3 regions of the Streptomyces sp. NPDC058295 genome follow, and region 1 is predicted to be linked to each of the others. Evidence: riboswitches for the same ligand, from Rfam matches in the RefSeq annotation. Region 1 holds a riboswitch; each other region holds the start of a gene.

Region 1 (7,655 bases):
GGCTCGTACACGGACGTGGTCTCGGCGGCCGAGGGGTCGGCGCCGCGGGCCGCGGGCGTGAAGACGTCGTCGCGGTCGTAGTCGTCGTCGCCGAAGGCGCTCTTGTCGCCGAAGGCGTTCCCGCCCTGGCCGAACGCCACGTCGTCGGTGCCGTACTGCGGGTCGGTGCCGATACCGGCCTCTCCCGCCTCCAGGCCGGAGACCTCGAGCGTCGGGTCCTTGCGCTCGGCCTTGCCGCGGCGGCGCTTGGTGACGGTCCCGCCCTCACCGTCCGTGTCCGCGTCCCCGCGCCGGAAGGCCCAGCCCTCGGCGAAGCCGCGCCGGAACGACAGCGTGACGTAGGTCTGGCCGACCGCGAAGGCGGCCGCGCCCAGTGCGATGACGACGACCGACGGGATCAGGACACCGAGGACCACGCCGAGGAAGCCGACGAAGGCGAGCAACCGCCAGCGCAGCCGTGCCTTGTACTGCAGCAGAACCTCGCCGAGCAGCCACAGCGCGACAAAGCCAAACGCGATGTAGAGGACCGTCCAGCCCATGTACGCCCCTCTCCCAGTGGCCGCTACGCAGTGTGTCGTATGTGAATGCGACCGGTCTAGGCCTGCGGCGGATGGTGCAGGCCCAGGTTCTCGTAGATTTCCAGCGTCGCCGTGGAGTTGTTGAGCGTGATGAAGTGCAGTCCTGGCACTCCCTCGGCCAGCAGCCGTGCGCAGAACTCCGTGGCGAAGTCGATGCCAATGGAGCGTACAGCGGCCGGATCGTCTTTGGCTGTGAGGATCCGCTCTTTCAGGGCGGCCGGGAAGTGGGCGTTGCTGAGCTTGGGCAGGCTTTCCAGCATCTTCACACTCGTCACCGGCAGGACCTCGGGGATGACCGGGGTCACACAGCCGGCCGCCTCGACGCGGTCGCGCAGCCGCAGATAGGACTCGGGCTCGAAGAACATCTGGGTGATGGCGTAGTCGGCGCCGGCCCGGCACTTGTCGACGAAGTGCGTGACGTCCGTGTCCCAGTCACCGGAGCGCGGGTGCATCTCGGGGAAGGCGGCGACACCCACGCAGAAGTCGCCCGACTCCTTGATGAGCCGGACGAGTTCGGCGGCGTACGTCAGGCCCTGGGGGTGGGGTACCCACGCGCCCATGGGGTCGCCGGGCGGGTCGCCGCGCACGGCGAGCATGTTGCGGATCCCGGCGTCGGCGTACTGGCCGATGATGTTGCGCAGCTCGGCGATGGAGTGGTCCACGGCGGTGAGGTGCGCGACCGGCGTGAGGGTGGTGTCCACGACGATCTGCTGGGTCTCCCTGACCGTGGTCGCCCGGGTGGAGCCGCCGGCACCGTACGTCACCGAGACGAAGTCGGGAGCGACCGCCTCGACCCGGCGCAGCGCGTTCCACAGGCTCCGCTCACCCTTGGGCGTCTTCGGCGCGTAGAACTCGAACGAGTACGTCGTCTTGCCGGTCGCCAGGATGTCGCGCACGGTGCGCGCGCGGTCCGTCCTGGTGGATGCGGTTCCTAGGGCCATACCCGCAGGTTAGTCAGGGGTGGGCGGTCCCCCAACCCGATGCGGGAAATTTGCCCGGATTGTCGACTTGTTGTCCACCCCTTGGGACAGCCGTACCAGACGTGCCGGCCGGGCCGACGTGCCGCCGGGGCCGGCCGGATCACGCCTCGCGCAGCCGCTTCGCGAACTCCGCCGCCGCGGCTCCCGGGTCGTCCGCGTCCGTGATCGCCCGGACGACGACGACCCGGCGGGCGCCCGCCGCCAGGACCTCGTCCAGGTTGCCGAGGTCGATGCCGCCGATGGCGAACCAGGGGCGGTCGGTGCCGAGGGCGGCCGTGTGCCGGACCAGGTCGAGGCCGGGGGCGGGCCGGCCGGGCTTGGTGGGGGTGGGCCAGCACGGGCCGGTGCAGAAGTAGTCGACACCCTCCTGGACGGCGGCTGCCCCGGCCTCCGCCTCCGTGTGCGTGGAGCGGCCGACGAGGACCTCCTCGCCGAGGATCGCGCGGGCCGCGGGGACGGGCAGGTCGCCCTGGCCGAGGTGGAGCACGTGGGCGGCGGCCGCGTGCGCGACGTCCGCGCGGTCGTTGACCGCGAGCAGCTTGCCGTGCCGGGCACAGGCGTCGGCGAACGCCTCGAGGTGCTCCAGCTCCTCGGCCGCCTCGATGCCCTTGTCCCGCAGCTGGACGATGTCGACACCGCCCGCGAGGACCGCGTCCAGGAACTCCGGGAGGTCGCCCTGGCGGGTGCGGGCGTCCGTGCAGAGGTACAGCAGGGCGTCGGCCAGGCCGGTGCGGGCGGTGTCGGGCATACGAAGGTCCCCCCAGTGCGGTGGCGTACGGGAGCGAGCGCCCCCGCACGCCGGGTGTGTCGGTTCGAATACGCGGGTCAGACGGCGAGCGCCTGGGCGCGGCGCTTCACCTCCGTGCCGCGATTCTCACTCAGGGCCTGCGCGGGGGTGCCGGGCAGGCTCGGGTCGGGGCTGAAGAGCCACTCCAGCATCTCTTCGTCCTTGAAGCCGTCGTCCCGCAGCAGGGTCAGGGTCCCGACCAGGCCCTTCACCACCTTGTCCCCGTCGATGAAGGCGGCGGGGATGTGCAGCGCGCGGTTCTCGCCACGGCGCACGGCGATGAGCTGGCCGTCCTTGATCAGCTGCCGGACGCGGATCACGTCGACATCGAGCATCTCCGCGATGTCGGGCACGGTGAGCCAGGCGGGGACGAGAGCATCGGTCTTTGCGTCAATCTCGGTCACGGGAACAAGCCTGCCATCTGCCGCTGACAGTCGGAAACCGAGCCGGTCCGACCAGGCGCTCAGGTCGCCGCCGTCGCCGCCTTCATCGGCCTCGCCGGGTCCGCGAGGAGCCGCGGATTCATGGGCGTGCCCGCCAGGATCAGCCGCTTGCCCTGGGCGAGGTCGCGCGCCCGGCCCACGGCCAGCAGGGCGACCAGCCGGTCCTCGCGCAGCCAGCACACCGACCAGGCCGGCCCCGACGGGTCGCCGCGCCACAGGACGCGGTCGGCGTCGGCGTGGTGCCCGGCGTACTGGACGAAGCGGCCGAACTGCTCGGACCAGAAGTACGGGACCGGGTCGTAGACGGCCAGGGGTTCGTCGGTGGCGGCGCCGACGATGTTCGCCGCGACCGTGCGCGGCCCCTGGAGGGCGTTGTCCCAGTGATGGACGAGGAGCCGCTCGCCGTACCGCCCCGAAGGGAAGGATGCGCAGTCGCCGACCGCGTACACATCGGGCACGGAGGTCCGCAGCTGGGCGTCGGCGACGACTTCGCGGTGGGCGCCGAGCGCGACGCCGGAGCCGGCCAGCCAGGCGGTGGCGGGGCGGGCGCCGATGCCCACCACGACCGCGCCCGCGGGCAGCCGGGAGCCGTCGTCCAGGACGACCGCACCGGGCTCGACGCGCTCCACGCGCGCGTGGGTGCGCAGCTCGATGCCGCTGTCGGCGTACCAGGCGGCCATCGGGGCGGCGACCTCGGCGGGCAGCGCCCCGGCCAGCGGCCGGTCGGCGGCCTCGACGACGGTGACCGCGCAGCCGGCCTCCCGCGCGGCCGTGGCGAACTCGGCGCCGATCCAGCCGGCGCCGACGACCACGATGTCGTGCTGACGGGCGAGCACGGGCCGCAGCCGTTCGGCGTCGTCCAGGGTGCGCAGCAGGTGCACGCCGGGCACGCCCTCGGCGCCGGGCAGCCGGATAGGTTCGGCGCCGGTGGCGAGGACGAGGACGTCGTAGGGGACGGGCCCGGCCTCGGTGTCCAGCTCGTGGTCGGCCGGGCGAAGGCCGCTCACCTCGCGGCCGAGCACCAGCTCGATGCCGAGGCCTTCGAAGTCGACGTCGAAGGCGGAACCCTCGGCGTTGCCCAGCAGGACGGCCTTGGACAGCGGGGGCCGGTCGTAGGGCTGGTGGGGCTCCGCGCCGATCAACGTCACCGTGCCGTCGAAGCCCTGTTCCCGCAGGGCCACGGCGGTCTGCACCCCCGCCATGCCCGCGCCGACGACCACCACGCGCCGCCCGGACGGGCCGCCTTCTTCCTGCCTCTGCTCACTCACCTGATCACCTTAGGCGGCTGACGAATCGTCAGTCAGTGCTCGTGCGCCGTGACCTGCTCCACAACGCTGGTGCCGCTGCCCTCCTGCGACTCCCACGCCCAGCTCTCCTCGAGCCGCACCCGTCCGTCCGCGAGCTCCGTGACCGTCGAGACGCAGTGCCCCGAGGACGTCGTCCCGTCGTGCTTGAGCTGTACGTACCGGAAGTCGAGCCGGTCCCCTTCGCGGGTACCCACCAGATGCCCGCGTACGACGTCACCGCCCGCGTACTCCGCCCAGATCTCACCGCCGCGCTCGTGGTACGTGAAGCGGGTGCGGGTGCCGACCTGGCCCGGGGCCTGGTCGGCGACGGGCGCGAGGACGAGGCCGTCCAACGAGCGGGGCATGACGAAAGGCTCCCTTACAGAGGCGCCGGACCACGGGCTAGGGTGGCCAACCTAGAGCACACGCGGGAGTCCGGACGCACCGGGCTGAGAGGGAGGCTGGCGGCCTCCGACCGTCGAACCTGATCCGGGTCATGCCGGCGAAGGGAGGGGCTGGACGCCCATGTCGTCTCCACGTACGTCAGACGTCCTCGTCATCGGGGGCGGGATCATCGGCCTGGTCACGGCCTGGCGGGCCGCGCAGCGCGGCTTCGCCACGGCGGTGGTCGACCCGGCGCCGGGCGGCGGGGCCGCCCAGGTGGCGGCCGGGATGCTGGCCGCCGTCACGGAACTGCACCACGGCGAGCAGACCCTGCTCGGCCTCAACCTGGCCTCCGCCCGCCGCTATCCGGAGTTCGCGGCCGAGCTGACGGAGCTGACCGGGCACGACCTCGGCTACCGGCGCTGCGGCACGCTCGCGGTCGCGCTGGACTCCGACGACCGCGCCCATCTGCGCGAACTGCACGCACTGCAGCAGCAGTCGGGGCTGGAGTCGGAGTGGCTGTCCGGGCGTGAGTGCCGACGCCTGGAGCCGCTGCTGGCGCCCGGGGTGCGGGGCGGGCTGCGGGTCGACGGCGACCACCAGATCGACCCGCGGCGGCTGACCGCGGCGCTGGTGGCCGCGTGCGAGCGGGCCGGGGTGGCCTTCCACCGCGTACGGGCCGAGCGGCTGTCCGTCGTGGGCGAGCGCGCCACGGGGGTCGTCACGCGGGACGGTACGGCCCTGGAGGCGGGGCAGGTGGTGCTCGCCGGCGGCAGCCTGAGCGGACGGCTCGCGGGGGTGCCGCAGGACGTGCTGCCGCCCGTACGGCCGGTGAAGGGCCAGGTGCTGCGGCTGACCGTGCCGCCGCGGTACGCGCCGTTCCTGAGCCGGACCGTACGGGCCGTGGTGCGCGGCAGCCAGGTCTACCTGGTCCCCCGGGAGAACGGCGAGCTGGTCGTGGGCGCCACCAGCGAGGAGCTGGGCTGGGACACCACGGTCACGGCGGGGGGCGTGTACGAGTTGCTGCGCGACGCCCACGAGCTGGTCCCCGGGATCACCGAGCTGCCGCTCACGGAGACGCGCGCGGGGCTGCGGCCCGGATCCCCGGACAACGCGCCGCTGCTCGGGCCGACGGAGCTGGCGGGGTTGCTGCTGGCCACCGGCCACTACCGCAACGGCGTGCTGCTGACGCCGGTGACGGGTGACGCGATGGCGCACGCCCTGGCCACCGGGGAGCTCCCGGACGAGGCCCGTCCCTTCACGCCCCGGCGCTTCGGCGCCACCGCACTCTCGGAGCAGTCCGCATGAACACCCGGCAGAACGCCAGGAAGAACGCGCCCGTGCAGATCTCGGTGAACGGAGAGCGGCGCGAGTTCGCTCCCGGTACGGCCCTCGACAGCGTCGTACGGTCCCTGACGCCGGCGCCCTCCGGGGTGGCCGCGGCGCTCAACGAGACCGTCGTCCCGCGCGCGCAGTGGCCGTCGACGGCTCTGCGCGACGGTGACCGGGTGGAAGTCCTCACCGCGGTCCAGGGGGGCTGAGCCATGGCCGACGATCCCTTCGTCCTCGGAGGCAGGTCCTTCTCGTCCCGTCTGATCATGGGCACGGGGGGCGCGCCCAGCCTGGAGGTGCTGGAGCGGGCGCTGGTGGCGTCCGGGACCGAGCTGACGACGGTCGCGATGCGCCGGGTGGACCCCTCGGTGCACGGTTCCGTGCTGTCGGTGCTGGAGCGGCTCGGTATCCGGGTGCTGCCGAACACGGCGGGCTGTTTCACCGCCGGGGAGGCCGTGCTGACGGCCCGGCTGGCGCGGGAGGCGCTGGGCACCGATCTGGTCAAGCTGGAGGTCATCGCCGACGAGCGCACGCTGCTGCCTGACCCGATCGAGCTGCTGGAGGCGGCGGAGACGCTGGTGGACGACGGGTTCACGGTGCTGCCGTACACGAACGACGATCCGGTGCTGGCCAGGAAGCTGGAGGACGTGGGGTGCGCGGCGGTGATGCCGCTGGGTTCGCCGATCGGCTCCGGACTGGGCATTCGCAACCCGCACAACTTCCAGCTGATCGTCGAGCACGCGCGCGTGCCGGTGATCCTGGACGCGGGGGCGGGCACCGCGTCGGACGTGGCGCTGGCGATGGAGCTGGGGTGTGCGGGGGTGATGCTGGCGTCGGCGGTGACGCGGGCGCGGGAACCCGAGCGGATGGCGTCGGCCATGCGGGCCGGCGTCGAGGCGGGAAGGCTGGCCCGGCTGGCCGGACGGATCCCGCCCCGCTACTTCGCGGAGGCGTCCTCGCCGGTGGAGGGCCGGGCCGTGCTGGACCCCGAGCGCCCCGCGTTCTGACCTCCGCAGCGCTACCGTCCGGTCTGCGGATACGGGAGTCGCGGGACCCGTGGGTTGCGTCACAGGTCGGCTCCAGTCGCGCTGCGATCGCGGTGGAAACGGCGGAGGTGTCAGCGGCGGCTCGTACACTCACCTGCGTGGACACGACCCTTCAGGACCCTCTGGTCGGGCAGCTGCTCGACGGCCGGTATCGCGTAGAGGCGCGGATCGCGGTCGGCGGGATGGCCACGGTCTACCGGGCCGTGGACACCCGCCTGGACCGCGTGCTCGCGCTCAAGGTGATGCACCCGGCGCTCGCCGCCGACGGGGCGTTCGTCGAGCGGTTCATCCGGGAGGCGAAGTCGGTCGCCCGGCTCGCCCACCCGAATGTCGTTCAGGTGTTCGATCAGGGTGCCGACGGGTCGTACGTCTATCTCGCCATGGAGTACATCGCCGGATGCACGCTGCGTGACGTGCTGCGGGAGCGCGGGGCGCTCCAGCCGCGGGCCGCGCTCGACATCCTGGAGCCCGTGCTGGCCGCCCTCGGCGCCGCGCACCGGGCCGGGTTCGTGCACCGGGACATGAAGCCCGAGAACGTGCTCATAGGGGACGACGGGCGGGTCAAGGTCGCGGACTTCGGGCTGGTGCGGTCCGTCGACACCGTGACCAGCACCACGGGAGCCGTGCTCGGCACCGTCGCCTATCTCGCCCCCGAGCAGATCGAGCAGCCCGGCGCCGCCGACCCCCGTGTCGACGTGTACGCGTGCGGGGTGGTGCTCTACGAGATGCTCACCGGTGAGAAACCTCACGACGGCGACTCCCCCGCGATCGTGCTCTACAAGCACCTCCACGAGGACGTTCCGCCGCCGTCGGCGCTCG
Region 2 (7,655 bases), on a different contig from region 1:
ACCCGTCCGTCCTGCGCCAGCAGCAACGCCGAGGCATCGATGTCCGGTCCACCGGCCCCTTCGGCCCAGCTGAGTTCGACCCGTACGTCCGGCACGTCGACCGGCAGATTGGCACCCTTGCTCAGGGATCGCGCTGTCATGGAGGCAAGTCTGCCGAGCCGGCGCCCTGGGGCAACCGAACGAGCGCGATGCCTTCCTCCTGGGCGACCGCCAAGAGCGTGCCGTCGGGACGCAGCACCGCGACCGGTGTCGGTATGTGGGTGACTCCAAAGGCACCCACACGGCGTGACACCTTCACCTCGGGCCACTCCGCCAGTACCTCACCGGTGGTGACGTCGATCAGCCGAGGGTGCCCGTGCAAGGAGACGCCGCGACCACCGCCCGCGAGCAGCGTGCCTACCTCGAAATCGGCAGAGCTCCGGTGCAGCCACGCGCGCTGGGACAGTGACCACACCCCGATCTGATGGCGCCCGAGCGAGACGATCCCCTCGTCGTCGAGGAGTTCGTCTCCGGTCGTCACCGCCAGTCGGTCGTCGTCGAGCCAGCAGGCCGACTCCACCTCGGCGTCGATCCCCGGCTGCGTCGGCAACACCCCACGCCCGTCCAGTACGGCCGGGTCCGCCAAGGCGCTCTCCAGATCGAAGACCTCGACGATTCCGTACGGATGCCACACCCAGCCGGCCACCAGCACGTGCCGGCCGTCCCCGCTCACCGACAGCCGGGAATGGAACACGTCCTTCGCCTCGCGGGCGCCGGTGGTGAGCCGCTGCCCTGACGCCGCGTCCTCGATCTGGAGAACGTTGTACTCCTCCGGGCAGTGGACCAGGATCTCCCGGCCGTCCCTCAGGACCCCCAGGGCCACGGGGTAGTCGTAGTCCTCGGCGTGCTCCGGGCTGCGCGTCAGCGCACGGAGGGGGTGCGTGCCCTCCAGCAGCAGCGCTTCGGTCCCCCGTTCCGCATAGACGACGCTGTAGCGGCCGGAGGGGGAGACGACACTTCTGTCGAAGCCGGGGCCGTGATCGGTGGCCGTCCGGCGCTCCACACCATCGGTGCTCCACGCCCGGCCGCCCACCGCATCGACCAGCTCATCGCCCCGCCAGGCCAATGACCGGACCGGCGCCGTCGACTTCATCCACTCCAAGGTCCCTCTCCCCCCGATCGCAACAACGCCCTCTCTCCCCCCTCCGCGCCGGTCGCTGATGGCGCTGTCCCCAGGCCTCGGACCTCCGGGGACAGCGCCGTTCCGCGTACGTCAGTCAGCCAGCGGCAGGTACACCCGGTTCCCGCTCGCCGCGAACTCCTTCGACTTCTCCAGCATGCCCTCGGCGATCTCCTCCGCCGAGGCCCCCTCGGCCGCCCCGGCGCCGAACCGCTCGTTGATGCTCTGGCTGATCTTCATCGAGCAGAACTTCGGCCCGCACATCGAGCAGAAGTGCGCCGTCTTCGCCGGCTCCGCGGGGAGTGTCTCGTCGTGGAACTCCCGTGCCGTGTCAGGATCGAGGGCCAGGTTGAACTGGTCCTCCCAGCGGAACTCGAAGCGGGCGTCCGACAGCGCGTCGTCCCATTCCTGCGCACCGGGGTGCCCCTTGGCGAGGTCGGCTGCGTGGGCGGCGATCTTGTAGGTGATGACACCGGTCTTGACGTCGTCACGGTTGGGCAGGCCCAGATGCTCCTTGGGCGTGACGTAGCAGAGCATCGCCGTGCCCCACCAGGCGATCATCGCGGCACCGATGCCGGAGGTGATGTGGTCGTACGCCGGCGCGACGTCCGTCGTCAGCGGGCCGAGCGTATAGAACGGAGCTTCATCACAGATCTCCTGCTGAAGGTCGATGTTCTCCTTGATCTTGTGCATCGGGACATGGCCCGGGCCTTCGATCATCGTCTGAACATGGAAACGCTTCGCGACCCGGTTGAGTTCCCCGAGGGTCCTCAACTCCGCGAACTGAGCCGCGTCGTTGGCGTCCGCGATGGAACCCGGCCGCAGGCCGTCGCCCAGCGAGTACGTGACGTCGTAGGCGGCGAGGATCTCGCAGAGTTCCTCGAAGTTCTCGTAGAGGAACGACTCCTTGTGGTGCGCGAGGCACCAGGCCGCCATGATCGAGCCGCCCCGGGACACGATGCCGGTCTTGCGGTTGGCGGTGAGCGGGACGTACGAAAGGCGGACACCGGCGTGGACCGTCATGTAGTCCACGCCCTGCTCGGCCTGCTCGATGACGGTGTCCTTGTAGATCTCCCAGGTCAGCTCCTCGGCGCGGCCGTCGACCTTCTCCAGCGCCTGGTACAGCGGCACCGTGCCGATGGGAACGGGGGAGTTGCGCAGCACCCACTCGCGGGTGGTGTGGATGTTGCGGCCGGTCGACAGGTCCATGACCGTGTCGGCGCCCCAGCGGGTCGCCCAGGTCATCTTCTCGACCTCCTCCTCGATGGAGGACGTCACCGCCGAGTTGCCGATGTTGGCGTTGACCTTCACCAGGAACCGCTTGCCGATGATCATCGGCTCGATCTCCGGGTGGTTGACGTTGGCCGGCAGCACGGCGCGGCCCGCCGCGATCTCCTCGCGAACCACCTCGGGGGAAACGTTCTCTCGGATGGCCACGAACTCCATCTCGGGTGTGATCTCCCCCCGGCGCGCATACGCGAGCTGGGTGACCGCCTCGCCGTCCCGCCCGCGGCGCGGCAGGCGCGGCCGGCCAGGGAAGACCGCGTCGAGGTTACGCAGCCCGCCGCGCGGTGAGGTGTGCTTGAGTCCGTCGTCCTCGGGACGGACCGGCCGGCCCGCGTACTCCTCGGTGTCGCCCCGGGCGATGATCCAGTTCTCGCGCAACGGCGACAGGCCCCTGCGGACCTCCGTCTCGACGAGTGGATCGGTGTACGGGCCGGAGGTGTCGTACAGGCTGACCGACTGCCCGTTGGTGAGATGCACCTGACGAACCGGCACCTGTAGATCGGGGCGGGTGCCCTCGACGTACCCCTTGTGCCAGCCGATGGACTTCCCGGCCTCCGAGGCATTCACGTCGACCGTGCTTTCGCTGGTCGCGTGCTGCGTGAAGGCAGGCGTGCGTGCGTCCTTGTTGGTCATGAGACCTACTCCCTACGCCGGCATTACCCGGTAACAGGTTCGGCGGTCGACGCAGCGGCTACCGCCTGCCGATGTTTCATGTGAAACATCACTCGATTCGAGAGACGTTCCACGTGAGACATCGCGAAGACGGAGGTCAGCGCCCTCTCAGCCCGGTGCTCCGAGCTCCCGCGTGTGCAAAGGTTGTCTCCACGCTAGCGTCAATTCTGGCGCGGTGAACAGAGGGCCCGTGTCGTTCTTGCGATGATCGGTCGGTGACCACGACACACCAGCCCCCGTACCCGCCGCCCGAGCCGCCCCGCCGACCGGGCGCCGGCAGCGGTCCCGGCAATGGCTCCGGCAATGGCTCCGGAAGCGGTTCTGCCGGCGGCCCCAGAGGGGACCGCGACTCCGGCAACGGTCACGATCACCCGCGCAGTCCCGACCACGGGCCGGGATACGCAGGCGGCCTCGGCGGACTGAGACGTGCCGGAACCCCTGGCGGGCAACGCCCCCGCCCGATCGAGGGCCGCGGGGCAGGCCCGGGGACGCAGTCGGGACCGGGGGCGCGGTCTGGGTCGGGGGCGGGAAGCGGCCTGGGCTACGGCAACGGTCCAGAGCCCGGGACCCGCCGGGGATACCGGAGCGGGCAGGAGTACCGCAGCGGGCAAGGGCCCGAGAACGACCAGGGATACGGGGACGGCCAGGGATACGGGAACGGCCGCGGGTACGACGACGGGGATGGGTCCGTGCCCGGGCAGGAGTACGGACCCGACCATGATTCCGGCCCTCGTCCCGGCCCGGGCCCTCGTCCTGAACGTGGCTCTGGTCCTGTTCCTGGTTCTGGTCCCGGCCCTGGTGACGGATATGGCTTCGACCGCGAACACGGTCATGGGCAGAGTCACGACGGCGGTCATGGCGGTGGCCCCGGGAACGGTTCCGGAGAGGGCCACGGCGGCGGACACGGCCATGGCCCGGGCGACGGGCACGGTTCCGGATCCGGTTCCGACGGCGGGCACGGGCATTCGCACAGCCACAGTCACGGCCCGGCCGCCCCTGTCTCCCAGCACCTGCGCAAGGTCATCGCGGCCATCCTCATCCCGTTCGGTGCCGCGGTACTGGTGGGGCTCGTGGTGCTGTGGCCCGGCGGAGCCCCTGCGCACGAGCGCACCGGAGTCGGCTTCGACCGGCAGACCCAGCAGGCCACGGTCACCAAGGTCGTGAGCTTGAGCTGCGCGTCGGTGAACGCCTCGGGTGACACCCCTACCGGCCACACCTCCACGGCCGAGGGCTCCTCCGCGCAGCAGCAGGCGGGCGGCACCTGCAAGAGGGCCACGATCCGGGTGGACACCGGCGACGACAAGGGCCGTACGTTCACGGAGATCGTCCAGCCCGACCAGTCACGGCAGTTGGAGCAGGGCGAGAAGGTCGTGGTCGCCTACGAGCCCTCCGCGCCGAAGGATCTCCAGTACTCGGTGACCGACGTGAACCGCCGCATCCCCATGGCGGTCCTGGCGATCATCTTCGCGGTCGCCGTCGTGGTCGTCGGGCGGCTGCGGGGCGTCATGGCGCTGGTCGCGCTGGCCATCAGCTTCATGGTGCTGAACTTCTTCGTGCTGCCCGCGATCCTCCAGGGGTCGAACCCGCTGGTCGTGGCGGTGGTGGGGTCGAGCGCCATCATGCTGATCGCGCTGTATCTCTGCCACGGGCTCTCGGCCCGCACCTCCGTCGCGGTGCTCGGCACGCTGATCTCGCTCCTGCTGATCGGCGTCCTCGGCTCGCTGTTCATCGACTGGGCCGCGCTGACCGGCAACACGGACGACAACACCGGCCTGATCCACGGCCTGTACCCGTCGATCGACATGAGCGGTCTGCTGCTGGCCGGCATCATCATCGGCTCGCTCGGCGTCCTCGACGACGTGACGGTCACTCAGACCTCGGCGGTCTGGGAACTGCACGAGGCCAACCCCGCCATGGGCTGGCGCGGCCTGTACCGGGCCGGCATCCGCATCGGCCGCGACCACATCGCGTCCGTGGTCAACACGCTCGTCCTCGCCTACGCCGGTGCCGCGCTGCCGCTGTTGCTGCTCTTCTCGATCGCGCAGAGCAGCGTGGGCAGCGTCGCCAACAGCGAACTGGTGGCCGAGGAGATCGTGCGCACCCTGGTGGGCTCGATCGGCCTGGTCGCCTCCGTGCCCGTCACCACGGTCCTGGCGGCCCTGGTGGTCTCCGCCGACCGGACAGGCCCTGGAAAGGCACCCGTGACGGCTCCGGAAGCGACTCCTGCGGCTCCGGCTGCGGCGGCCGCGGGCAGCGCCCAGACCCGGGGCGGCCGGGGCAGGCGGCGCAAGCGCTGAGGCGGGAGGGCGCCCGAGTGCTGACCACACCGGCCGACTCGGGCGCACGCCTCACTCCGCTCGACAGGGCCGTTCGGCGCCTGCGCCACCCCCTGAAGAAGCGTTCCTGCACAACACCGACCGCAGCGAAGCCTTCGCCACACCCGCTTCGCCACCACTCGCATCGCCCTCACGTCAGCCGGCGCTCTGCTCCTCCGCCAGGATCCGGTCCAACGCCTCGTCCAGATGCGCATCGAAATCGGCGAGAGCACCCTCCTGGCCCAGCGGGACCAGCTTGTCGGTGCGGTCGAGGAAGGCCACGAGCGGGGCGGCCGAGGAGCGGAACAGGGCCTGGTCACCACCGACCTGAAGCCGGATCAGGACCTCCCCCAGCACATCGGGATCCACCGGCGAGACACGAACGTCCCCTTCGCCGCACGGCCTGCCCACACCGTCGATGAGCAACTCCCGCCCGAAAGCCCAGGTCACCGGGGCATCACCGGGCAGATGGAAGGTGAGTCGCACGGCATAGGGATCGCACGACTCGTAACCCAGCTCCACCGGAATGCGGAACGAGAGCTCCTCGGAGACGAGGAAGCTCATCATGACCTCTGCCTGTACTGCCTGTACGGACTCGCGCATCGCCTTACCTCGTCATTTGCCGCCGACTGGCCGGGAATGGACCTTCTGACACTGCACGCATCTTGCTGAAAGTACACAACAGATCACAAGGAGTGAGTTTTCAGATACTGATAGAGATCGCCAGCGACCCCAGCAGCCGTCCGATCTCGCTCTGAAGTTGCCGGGCGGCCGGCAGCAACCGGTCGGCGTGGTGGGCGGGCAGAGAGATCGCCATCGTGGACGCCGTGGTGCCCACAGTGATCGGGACGGCGGCGCACACCGTGCCCAACGCGTACTCCTGCCGTTCGACGACCGGTTCCATACGCCGCATGCGCTCCAGGCGCCGCAGCAGGGTGTGGTTGTCGCGCACGGTGTACGGGGTGATCGACTCCGCGGGGTAGCGGGCCAGGTGGTCGCGGCGGGCGTCCTCGTCCAACTGGGACAGCAGACACTGGCCGATGGCGTGCGCGTGTCCGGTCTCGCCGAAGTCGGCCCACTCCTCGACCGCCGGATTGCCCGGGGTGTCCGAGACGCACATGATCTCGATCTCGCCGTCGCGGTATCTGGCGTAATACACCGGAACACCGATCGAATCGCGCCACTGGGCGAGGGTGTCGGCGACCGTGCTGCGACGTTTCTGCGCGGCTCCGCTCCTGCCGAGCCGCTCAGCCGCCTCGCCGAGGAAGAACAGCCCTCTGTCGCGTCGCAGATAGCCCTCGTGCACGAGGGTGCGCAGCAGGTGGTAGGCCGTGGGCAGCGCGAGTCCGGTCTCGCGGGCGAGCTGTTTGGCCGGAGCCCCGTACTCGTGCTCCGCGACGGATTCCAGCAGCCGCATGGCGCGCTGGACGGAGCCGATCAGGGTGGCCGCGGGGTGTGGATGCTCGGGGGTGGTCGTGTTCGGTGGGCGTTGCAGCGGGGGTGCGGCGGACCGCGGCCGGGCGGGGGGTGCGAACGGTTCTGCCGATGCGGTGTCAACCATGACCATGGGTCACTTCCGAAGCGCGAGGGGGAGGTCCGTGCGGGGACACGGGAGGGGGTGTGCGCCACTCGCGGGGGTCCGTCCCCGCGACGAGTTCCGGACTTTAACCGTCTGCCACCGCGTACAGACGGGCTGTCAGGGAAACTTCCCCCGGCCGAGGGAACAGGCGATTCCTGTTACCGCTCACCGGCCTCCCGCACCGCTCACCAGTCGCTGCGCGAGGAGGAACTCGAAGTGAACTTCCTTACGACGTAGATCAGTCCGCCGACCAGCGCCACGAAGACCAGCAGCTTGAAGAGCAGACCGATCACGAATCCGACGACGCTGGCTATGAGGCCACCGAACACGACCAGGGCGATGACCGGCACCGCGACCCACTTCACCCACCACGGCATTCCCGCGAAGATCTCTCGCATGGCCCTTGTCCTCATCCTCTTCGTTCGATCTCCGGCACCCCTGTCGGGCCGGAGCGATTCGATGTCCTGCCGCCGATGCTAGGTCCGAAGAGGGTGCCGACGGGGGTCTCGCACCCCTTGTCCTCCCCTGACCGAACCCCTAGGGAACCCCGAGACCGCTGGTCAATCAGCGGTCGGACACGCCCCGGTCAGACGCCGCACAGGCACCGTACGGACCTGCTCAGGACGGACTCCGGGTGGACTCC
Region 3 (7,655 bases), on a different contig from region 1:
CTGACGCTACTGATGGTCCGGAGTAGTTGCGCGCGTTGCTGGGCCGCGTGGAAATGCCGAATGGCCGTACTGTGATGGCGTGCTCCGACGACCAGGGATTCTATGAGGTCGTGTACGTTCGACGAGGCGATGAACATCGTCGTTGCAACCCAGAGGCCTAGCCCTTCCGTCTTTACCAGCATGACGGGATTTTCCCGGCCGGCAGTGTAGAGCAGGGGAAGCCATCCTTTTGACCACTTCTGGAAGGCGCCTGTATACATCTTGGTCGGATGGAGTTCTTCGATGGATCTAGGGCTCGTTGATCCTGGCGGGAACCATGATGTGTCGGGAGGCTGAGAATAGGCAGAGTTGATGGGGGCGGCTATGCCCTGGAGAAGTGGATGTCCCTTGAGTCTCGGGTTCACCTGTACCGTGGGCCCGTACAGGTACGTTTCTCTCAACTGGACGGCGATCTGCCCGGGAAAGAGAATGTCATAAGCCCGTTGCGCAGGGCGCCACCGCTTTGGCTGATTTTCCATGATCACGACACCGCCGCGGCGGACGAACTGGATGAAGTGGTCATCGTAGAATGCAAGAATGTCCTGAGCGCGATCCGCCGCGTACATCACTGCCCCGTCGAGTACACACCAATTGAATATGACGACGTCATAGGCGTAGACGTTAAAGAATAGTCGTGACTCCATATTTTTTTGCAGGCTGACCAACTCGAATTCGACCCCGGGGAGAGATGAAAGCTGTTCGCCCCAGAAGCACTTTCTGCGCCTCGCCGGGTCAAGGTCGTCGACAATGACAGCCACCCTCATCTCTTGTCCTCACCTTCGACTGCATCAAGAGCTTTGATGAACATATCGAAATCACCGATGGACAAAACGCGTTCTGCCTCCATGTCGATGCCGGGCTGTCCTCGGCGACACCAGATTCCGATGGCGTAGTCAAGAAGTCCGAGCGGGGTTTTAATGTCAGATCGATATGAGTCACCAATGACAACGATGAAAAGAGATTCCAACGGCCTGTCGAGGTCCTGGGAAATGCCAGAAAGTGCTAGGTCGTAGAAATCTTCACTCGGCTTGTCGATCGGATCGCCGATGAATGCCTTGGAGTATCGGATGCCGTGATTCTTGAGGTTCTCCATCCTCCGATTCTTGTCTTCGAGTGATTCTTGAGGATCGTATGTGAATTGCCCGTTGCTTCGCTCTCGGTATCGGGCATCACTGGACGTCATTAGGTAGGCTGGCGCCCCTTGAACGGCGAGTTTCTGCGAGAGCCGAGCCGCGTCGGGGAACACGATTGGGTTCTCGCGCATATGCTCCCAATACTGATCCGTGCAACGCCGGAGTGCGTCCGCTGTGAGAAGGGCACCACAGTCCTCGATGGCGATGCGGAGCAGGATCTCGCGACTGAAGGGCCGGGTGAGGTGCCACTTCTCAAGGATCTCGCGCTGGTAACTGCGGACCCGGGAGTCGAGCGTTTTTAGGGAGAGAAGTCTGTCTTTGTCGGAGACTGAGACCTGTTGATGGACCATGAGCAACTCGTCGAACACTCTGCGAAAACGCTTGACTACGGAAGTTGCAAGTGATCCCGCCATTTCAGTCGCCAGTTCAGCCACTAGTGAGTCAGCTGCACGGTGATGCATGGACTGCGTATCGGTGAGCGTGTCATCGACATCGAACAGCCATACGACTGAGCGGTCAGCTGTCGGGATCAGGCGGCGAGCCCATTGTTGGACTTCCTGAGAGGTCATTGAGTTTCCCTTCCCGCGGAATGGCTGTTTGACAGGTTGTGTGGGCGCCTTGTGCTGCCGAGTTCGGCAGCTGTGGCGGCCGCGCCTATCGCGCCGGTCAGGGGTCCGTGGGAGGCTAGGCAAACGCGTACGCGCCGAGCGGGAGCCGGGAAGGATCGTCGGGACACTTCCCTTTGTACGGGATCAATCAGCGTAGATCCCAAGCCTGCGACGCCCCCACCCAGGACGACGACTTCGGGATTCAATACGTTCACCATGTTAGAGATGGCAACGATCAAAGCTGTGGTGGCTTCGGTCAGTGCTTGTTGTGCTTGTGGATCGCCCATATGCAGGGCCTCGCGGAAGTCGGCTTTTTTCGCTGCTGCCTCGGGCGCAGCTTCTAATGTCGATCCTTCGGCGCTCAGTTCGGCATAGCGTGCGGTGATGGCCGTTCCTGATGCGTACGAATTGAGGCAGCCCGCACTGCCGCAATCACAATTCCTTCCTGCGGGGTCGACGGTGATGTGGCCGATCTGCCCGGCCGTTCCGTCAATTCCTCGCAGTGGTATACCGTTCAGCAGAACCGCTCCGCCAACTCCCGTGCCGAGAGTGAGGCAGACGAGGCAACGTGGCCGTTCGCTCGGTGGGATGCTTGCCATATGGCCTAAAGCTGCCATGGTTGTGTCATTGTCGACGATGACGGGAACGCCCAGTCGCTGCTGGAGTAGCGACTGAAAGTCGACATTCAGCCACGTCGGCAGGATGATGGAATCTCGGAATGTTCTGTCCGGCGCGATGAGGCCTGGAAGTCCGACTCCCACCGCTTCCACTGATCGCCGCACATGATGCGTTTCCCTGAGTAGGCGATCGATCAATGCCTCAGAATGTTCGACAGATTGTTCGGGAGACGCTGAACGGTTCGTCGGTTCGGTAATTTCTGCAAGTATTTTCTTCGTACTTGAGATGAGGACGGCGGCGGTTTTTGTGCCACCTACGTCGATTCCGACCGTTAAACGGTTGTCCACCCCTTGCCTCCCATGGAGAAGGACTTCGGGCAAAGGATAGCCGGAGAGAGGTAGGGGGGGTAGAGAGCGAGCGAACTGCGAAATGATGGTGGTGGTGCGCTGCCGTGGGGGCGTTCTGCGACTTTGATCAAGTCGGCGCGGTGGATGTTGTGCGCCGGCGGAGCTGGAGACCCGTGTCCGGAGTGCACCCTGTCTGTCGAAGTCCGTGGCGTGGCTTCGAAAGGTCAGGTTCGGAGGAGAGGGGACCCAGATGTACAGGTCGTCCTACGTAGGGAGGCTCTCGGGCGTCTGCACGTGCGGCTGGAGGGCAGGCAGCCCCGAACGGCGTTCAGGGAGTGCGGTGGGAGGCTTGGCCCTGGGCCGAGCCAATCGATCTGCGACACTGGAAGAGTTATGCCTAAGCCCGGAGAACTCACTTTCGTCGCCCCCCGCGGAGCCAAGAAGCCGCCGCGGCATCTCGCCGACCTCTCGCCCGCCGAGCGGAAGGAGGTCGTGGCGGAGATCGGGGAGAAGCCGTTCCGTGCCAAGCAGCTGTCGCAGCACTACTTCGCGCGTTACGCGCACGACCCGGCGGAGTGGACCGACATCCCCGCCGGTGCCCGCGAGAAGCTGCGTGAGGCGCTGCTGCCGGACCTGATGTCGGTCGTGCGGCATCTGTCGACGGACCAGGGGACCACCCGTAAGACCCTGTGGCGGCTGTTCGACGGCACGCTCGTGGAGTCGGTGCTGATGCGCTACCCGGACCGGGTGACGATGTGCATCAGTTCGCAGGCCGGGTGCGGGATGAACTGCCCGTTCTGCGCGACCGGGCAGGCGGGTCTCGACCGTAATCTGTCCACCGCCGAGATCGTGCACCAGATCGTCGACGGGATGCGGGCGCTGCGGGACGGGGACGTGCCCGGGGGGCCTGCCCGGCTCTCCAACATCGTCTTCATGGGGATGGGCGAGCCGCTCGCCAACTACAAGCGGGTCGTCGGCGCCATCCGCGCGCTCACCGACCCGGCTCCGGACGGGCTCGGGATCTCGCAGCGGGGCATCACCGTGTCGACGGTCGGGCTGGTGCCGGCCATCCACCGGTTCTCCGACGAGGGCTTCAAGTGCCGGCTCGCGATCTCCCTGCACGCGCCGGACGACGAGCTGCGCGACACCCTCGTCCCCGTGAACACACGGTGGAAGGTGCGCGAGGTGCTGGACGCCGGGTTCGAGTACACCGAGCGGTCCGGGCGCCGGCTGTCCATCGAGTACGCGCTGATCCGCGACATCAACGACCAGGCCTGGCGTGGTGACCGGCTCGGGCGGCTGCTGCGCGGCAAGCCCGTGCACGTCAACCTCATCCCGCTCAACCCGACCCCGGGTTCGAAGTGGACGGCGTCGCGGCCCGAGGACGAGAAGGCGTTCGTCGAGGCGATCGCCGCGCACGGGGTGCCCGTCACGGTCCGGGACACCCGTGGCCAGGAGATCGACGGGGCGTGCGGTCAGCTCGCGGCCACCGAGCGGTAGTCTGATCCCGGTATCAGTTATCGGGTATCAGTACGTCCGTATCAGTACATCTTCATATTCCGACAGGGGAGCGCCACAGCGCTGAGAGTGCGGGAGAGTCCGCAGACCCTCTGAACCTTGCCCAGGTCATTCTGGGTAGGAAGTTCGGTCATCACTCAAGCTGTTGCGCCCTGCCCGGGCACCGGCGGAACCTTCCGCGGGTGCCCGGGCAGGGCCGCGTCTCTTCCTGGTCAACCCCAGGAGGAAATCCAGTGCACACCAGGACGTTCGTGGCCGCGGCCGTCGGCCTCGGCCTCGTCACGCTGTCCGCCTGCGGATCGTCGGACGACGACGGTTCGGCGGCGAAGTCCAAGACCGTCACCCTCGTCAGCCACGACTCGTGGGCCGTCTCCAAGAACGTGCTCGCGGACTTCGAGAAGCAGTCCGGCTACCGGGTGAAGGTCCTCAAGGACGGCGACGCCGGTCAGGCCGTCAACAAGGCCATCCTCACCAAGGACAACCCGCAGGGCGACGTCTTCTTCGGCGTCGACAACACGCTCCTGTCCCGCGCCCTCGACAACGGGCTCTTCCAGTCGTACGAGGCGAAGGGCGCGGACCAGGTCCTGCCCGCGTACCGGGCCGACCAGAAGAAGCACCGGGTCACGCCCGTCGACACCGGTGACATCTGCGTCAACTACGACAAGGCGTACTTCAGCGCGCACAAGCTGACCCCGCCCGCCTCCTTCGACGACCTGCTGAAGCCCGCGTACAAGAACCTGCTGGTCACCGAGAACGCCGCCACCTCCTCCCCGGGGCTGGGATTCCTCCTCGGGACCGCCGCGAAGTACGGCGACGAGGGCTGGGCGGACTACTGGAAGAAGCTCAAGGCCAACGGCGTGAAGGTGGTCGACGGCTGGGAGCAGGCCTACAACGAGGAGTTCTCCGGCTCTGCGGGCGGAAAGAAGGCGGGGGCCGACCGGCCGCTCGTCGTCTCGTACGCCTCCTCGCCGCCCGCCGAGGTGATCTACGGCGACCCGAAGCCGACCACCGCCCCGACCGGAGTCTCCGCCGGCACCTGCTTCCGCCAGGTCGAGTACGCGGGTCTGCTGAGCAACGCCGCCAACCCCGAGGGCGGCAAGGCGCTGCTCGACTTCCTGCTCACCGCGGAGTTCCAGCAGGACATGCCGCTCAACATGTTCGTCTACCCGGTGCGCCAGGGGGCCGCGGTCCCGGCGGAGTTCACGCAGTTCGGGCCGCAGGCGAAGGACCCCGAGACGCTGGACCCGGCGAAGATCGCCGACAACCGTGACGACTGGGTCAAGTCATGGACCTCGCTCGTACTGAAGTGACCGGACGCGCGGCCCGCGCGGGGAACGCGGCGCGGCTCGGACTCATGGCCGTGCCCGTCGCGTTCTTCGCGGTCTTCTTCGCCTACCCGGTCGCCGCGATCGTCGCCCGGGGACTCGGCTCCGACGGGGGCTGGCGCTTCGGGCGGCTGTGGGACGTGCTCGCGCAGTCCGACATCCGGCACGTCCTGTGGTTCACCACCTGGCAGGCGCTGGCCTCGACCGCGCTGACCCTCCTGGTCGCGCTGCCCGCCGCGTATGTCTTCGCCCGCCTGGAGTTCCCGGGCAAGCAGGTGCTGCGCGCCGTCGTCACCGTCCCGTTCGTGCTGCCGACGGTCGTCGTCGGCACGGCGTTCCTGGCGCTCGTCGGACGCGGTGGGCTGCTCGACGATCTGTGGGGCGTACGGCTGGACACCACGGTGTGGGCGATCCTGCTGGCGCACGTCTTCTTCAACTACGCGGTCGTCGTACGGACGGTGGGCGGGCTGTGGTCGCAGCTCGACCCGCGGCAGGAGGAAGCGGCGCGGATGCTCGGCGCGTCCCGGCTGACGGCGTGGCGCACGGTGACCCTGCCCGCCCTGGGGCCCGCCGTCGCGGCCGCCACGCTGATGGTCTTCCTCTTCACCTTCACCTCCTTCGGCGTGGTGCAGATCCTCGGCGGCCCCACCTTCTCCACCCTCGAGGTGGAGATCTACCGGCAGACCTCCGAGATCTTCGACCTGTCCACGGCCGCCGTCCTGACGATCGTCCAGTTCCTGGCCGTCGGCGCGATCCTCGCGGTGCACGCCCGGACCGTACGCAGGCGCGAGACCGCGCTGCGGCTGGTGGACGCGTCGGTGACGGCACGCCGGCCGCGCGGCGCCGGGCAGTGGGCGCTGCTTGCCGGAGTGCTCGGCACCATCGCCGTGCTGCTGGTGCTGCCGCTGGCGGTGCTGGCGCAGCGCTCGCTCGACGCGCCCGACTTCGCCTACTACCGGGCGTTGACCAGCGAGGACGGCAATGTCTTCCTGGTCCCGCCGATCGACGCGATCGGCAACTCGCTGCAGTACGCCGTCACCGCGACGGCGATCGCCGTGGCCGTCGGCGGGCTCGCCGCGGCCGCGCTCACCCGCCGGGACGCCGGACGGCTGGTCCGCGGCTTCGACGCGCTGCTGATGCTGCCGCTGGGCGTCTCCGCGGTGACCGTCGGCTTCGGGTTCCTGATCGCGCTCGACGAGCCTCCGCTGGATCTGCGCGGTACGTGGATCCTGGTGCCGCTCGCGCAGGCGCTGGTCGGCATCCCGTTCGTCGTACGGACCATGCTGCCGGTGCTGCGGGCGGTGGACCAGCGGCTGCGCGAGGCGGCGGCCGTGCTCGGGGCGTCGCCCTGGCGGGTGTGGCGGGAGGTCGACCTGCCGATGGTGTGGCGGGCGCTGCTCGTCGCGGCCGGGTTCGCCTTCGCGGTGTCGCTGGGGGAGTTCGGGGCGACGGTGTTCATCGCGCGCCCCGACAACCCGACGCTGCCGGTCGCCGTGGCGCGGTTGCTCGGGCGGGCCGGCGAGCTGAACTACGGCCAGGCGATGGCCCTTTCGACGATTCTGATGGTGGTGTGCGTGGTGGCGCTGCTGGTGCTGGAGCGACTGCGGACCGACCGGACGGGGGAGTTGTAGATGCTGCTGGAACTGGAGCGTGCCACCGTGCGGTTCGGTGGGCGGCCCGTGCTCGACGCTGTCGACCTCGCGGTGGCCGAGCACGAGGTGGTGTGTGTGCTGGGGCCGAGCGGCAGCGGCAAGTCGACGTTGCTGCGGGCGGTGGCCGGGCTCCAACCGCTGGACGCCGGGCGGGTGCTGCTCGGCGGACGTGACCAGGCGGGGGTGCCCGCGCACAAGCGGGAGCTCGGCCTGATGTTCCAGGACCATCAGCTGTTCCCGCAGCGGGACGTGGGCGGCAACGTCGCCTTCGGGCTGCGGATGCACGGCATGCCCAGGGTCCGACAGGGCGAGCGGGTGGCGGAGTTGCTCGAACTGGTCGGGCTTCCGGGCGCGGCGGGCCGTGCGGTGGCCGCGCTCTCCGGCGGGGAACAGCAGCGGGTGGCGCTGGCCCGGG

The links. Region 1 has a riboswitch for thiamine pyrophosphate ahead of thiO (glycine oxidase ThiO). Riboswitches for the same ligand answer to the same signal wherever they lie in the genome.
Region 2: linked by a shared signal. The riboswitch ahead of thiC (phosphomethylpyrimidine synthase ThiC) and the one ahead of thiO (glycine oxidase ThiO) in region 1 are both predicted to bind thiamine pyrophosphate.
Region 3: linked by a shared signal. The riboswitch ahead of ACFVYS_RS17405 (thiamine ABC transporter substrate binding subunit) and the one ahead of thiO (glycine oxidase ThiO) in region 1 are both predicted to bind thiamine pyrophosphate.

Annotation. Positions count from the first base shown of each region.
Region 1 covers NZ_JBHVYO010000069.1:18,534-26,188, reverse strand. The annotation lists gene ACFVYS_RS40255 (hypothetical protein) at 1-539, opposite strand, end outside; gene metF (methylenetetrahydrofolate reductase [NAD(P)H]) at 596-1,519, opposite strand; gene thiE (thiamine phosphate synthase) at 1,659-2,306, opposite strand; gene ACFVYS_RS40240 (Rv2175c family DNA-binding protein) at 2,384-2,749, opposite strand; gene ACFVYS_RS40235 (NAD(P)/FAD-dependent oxidoreductase) at 2,809-4,011, opposite strand; gene ACFVYS_RS40230 (hypothetical protein) at 4,089-4,439, opposite strand; TPP riboswitch at 4,492-4,602, shown strand; gene thiO (glycine oxidase ThiO) at 4,600-5,766, shown strand; gene thiS (sulfur carrier protein ThiS) at 5,799-5,999, shown strand; gene ACFVYS_RS40215 (thiazole synthase) at 6,003-6,797, shown strand; gene pknB (Stk1 family PASTA domain-containing Ser/Thr kinase) at 6,935-7,655, shown strand, end outside.
Region 2 covers NZ_JBHVYO010000011.1:53,804-61,458, forward strand. The annotation lists gene ACFVYS_RS14080 (VWA domain-containing protein) at 1-140, opposite strand, end outside; gene ACFVYS_RS14085 (hypothetical protein) at 137-1,132, opposite strand; gene thiC (phosphomethylpyrimidine synthase ThiC) at 1,253-3,079, opposite strand; TPP riboswitch at 3,072-3,261, opposite strand; gene ACFVYS_RS14095 (YibE/F family protein) at 3,808-5,415, shown strand; gene ACFVYS_RS14100 (SsgA family sporulation/cell division regulator) at 5,590-6,036, opposite strand; gene ACFVYS_RS14105 (IclR family transcriptional regulator) at 6,137-7,000, opposite strand; gene ACFVYS_RS14110 (DUF5326 family protein) at 7,198-7,410, opposite strand.
Region 3 covers NZ_JBHVYO010000014.1:103,644-111,298, forward strand. The annotation lists gene ACFVYS_RS17385 (hypothetical protein) at 1-803, opposite strand, end outside; gene ACFVYS_RS17390 (hypothetical protein) at 800-1,741, opposite strand; gene ACFVYS_RS17395 (ROK family protein) at 1,738-2,745, opposite strand; gene rlmN (23S rRNA (adenine(2503)-C(2))-methyltransferase RlmN) at 3,139-4,245, shown strand; TPP riboswitch at 4,300-4,405, shown strand; gene ACFVYS_RS17405 (thiamine ABC transporter substrate binding subunit) at 4,497-5,573, shown strand; gene ACFVYS_RS17410 (ABC transporter permease) at 5,549-7,219, shown strand; gene ACFVYS_RS17415 (ABC transporter ATP-binding protein) at 7,220-7,655, shown strand, end outside.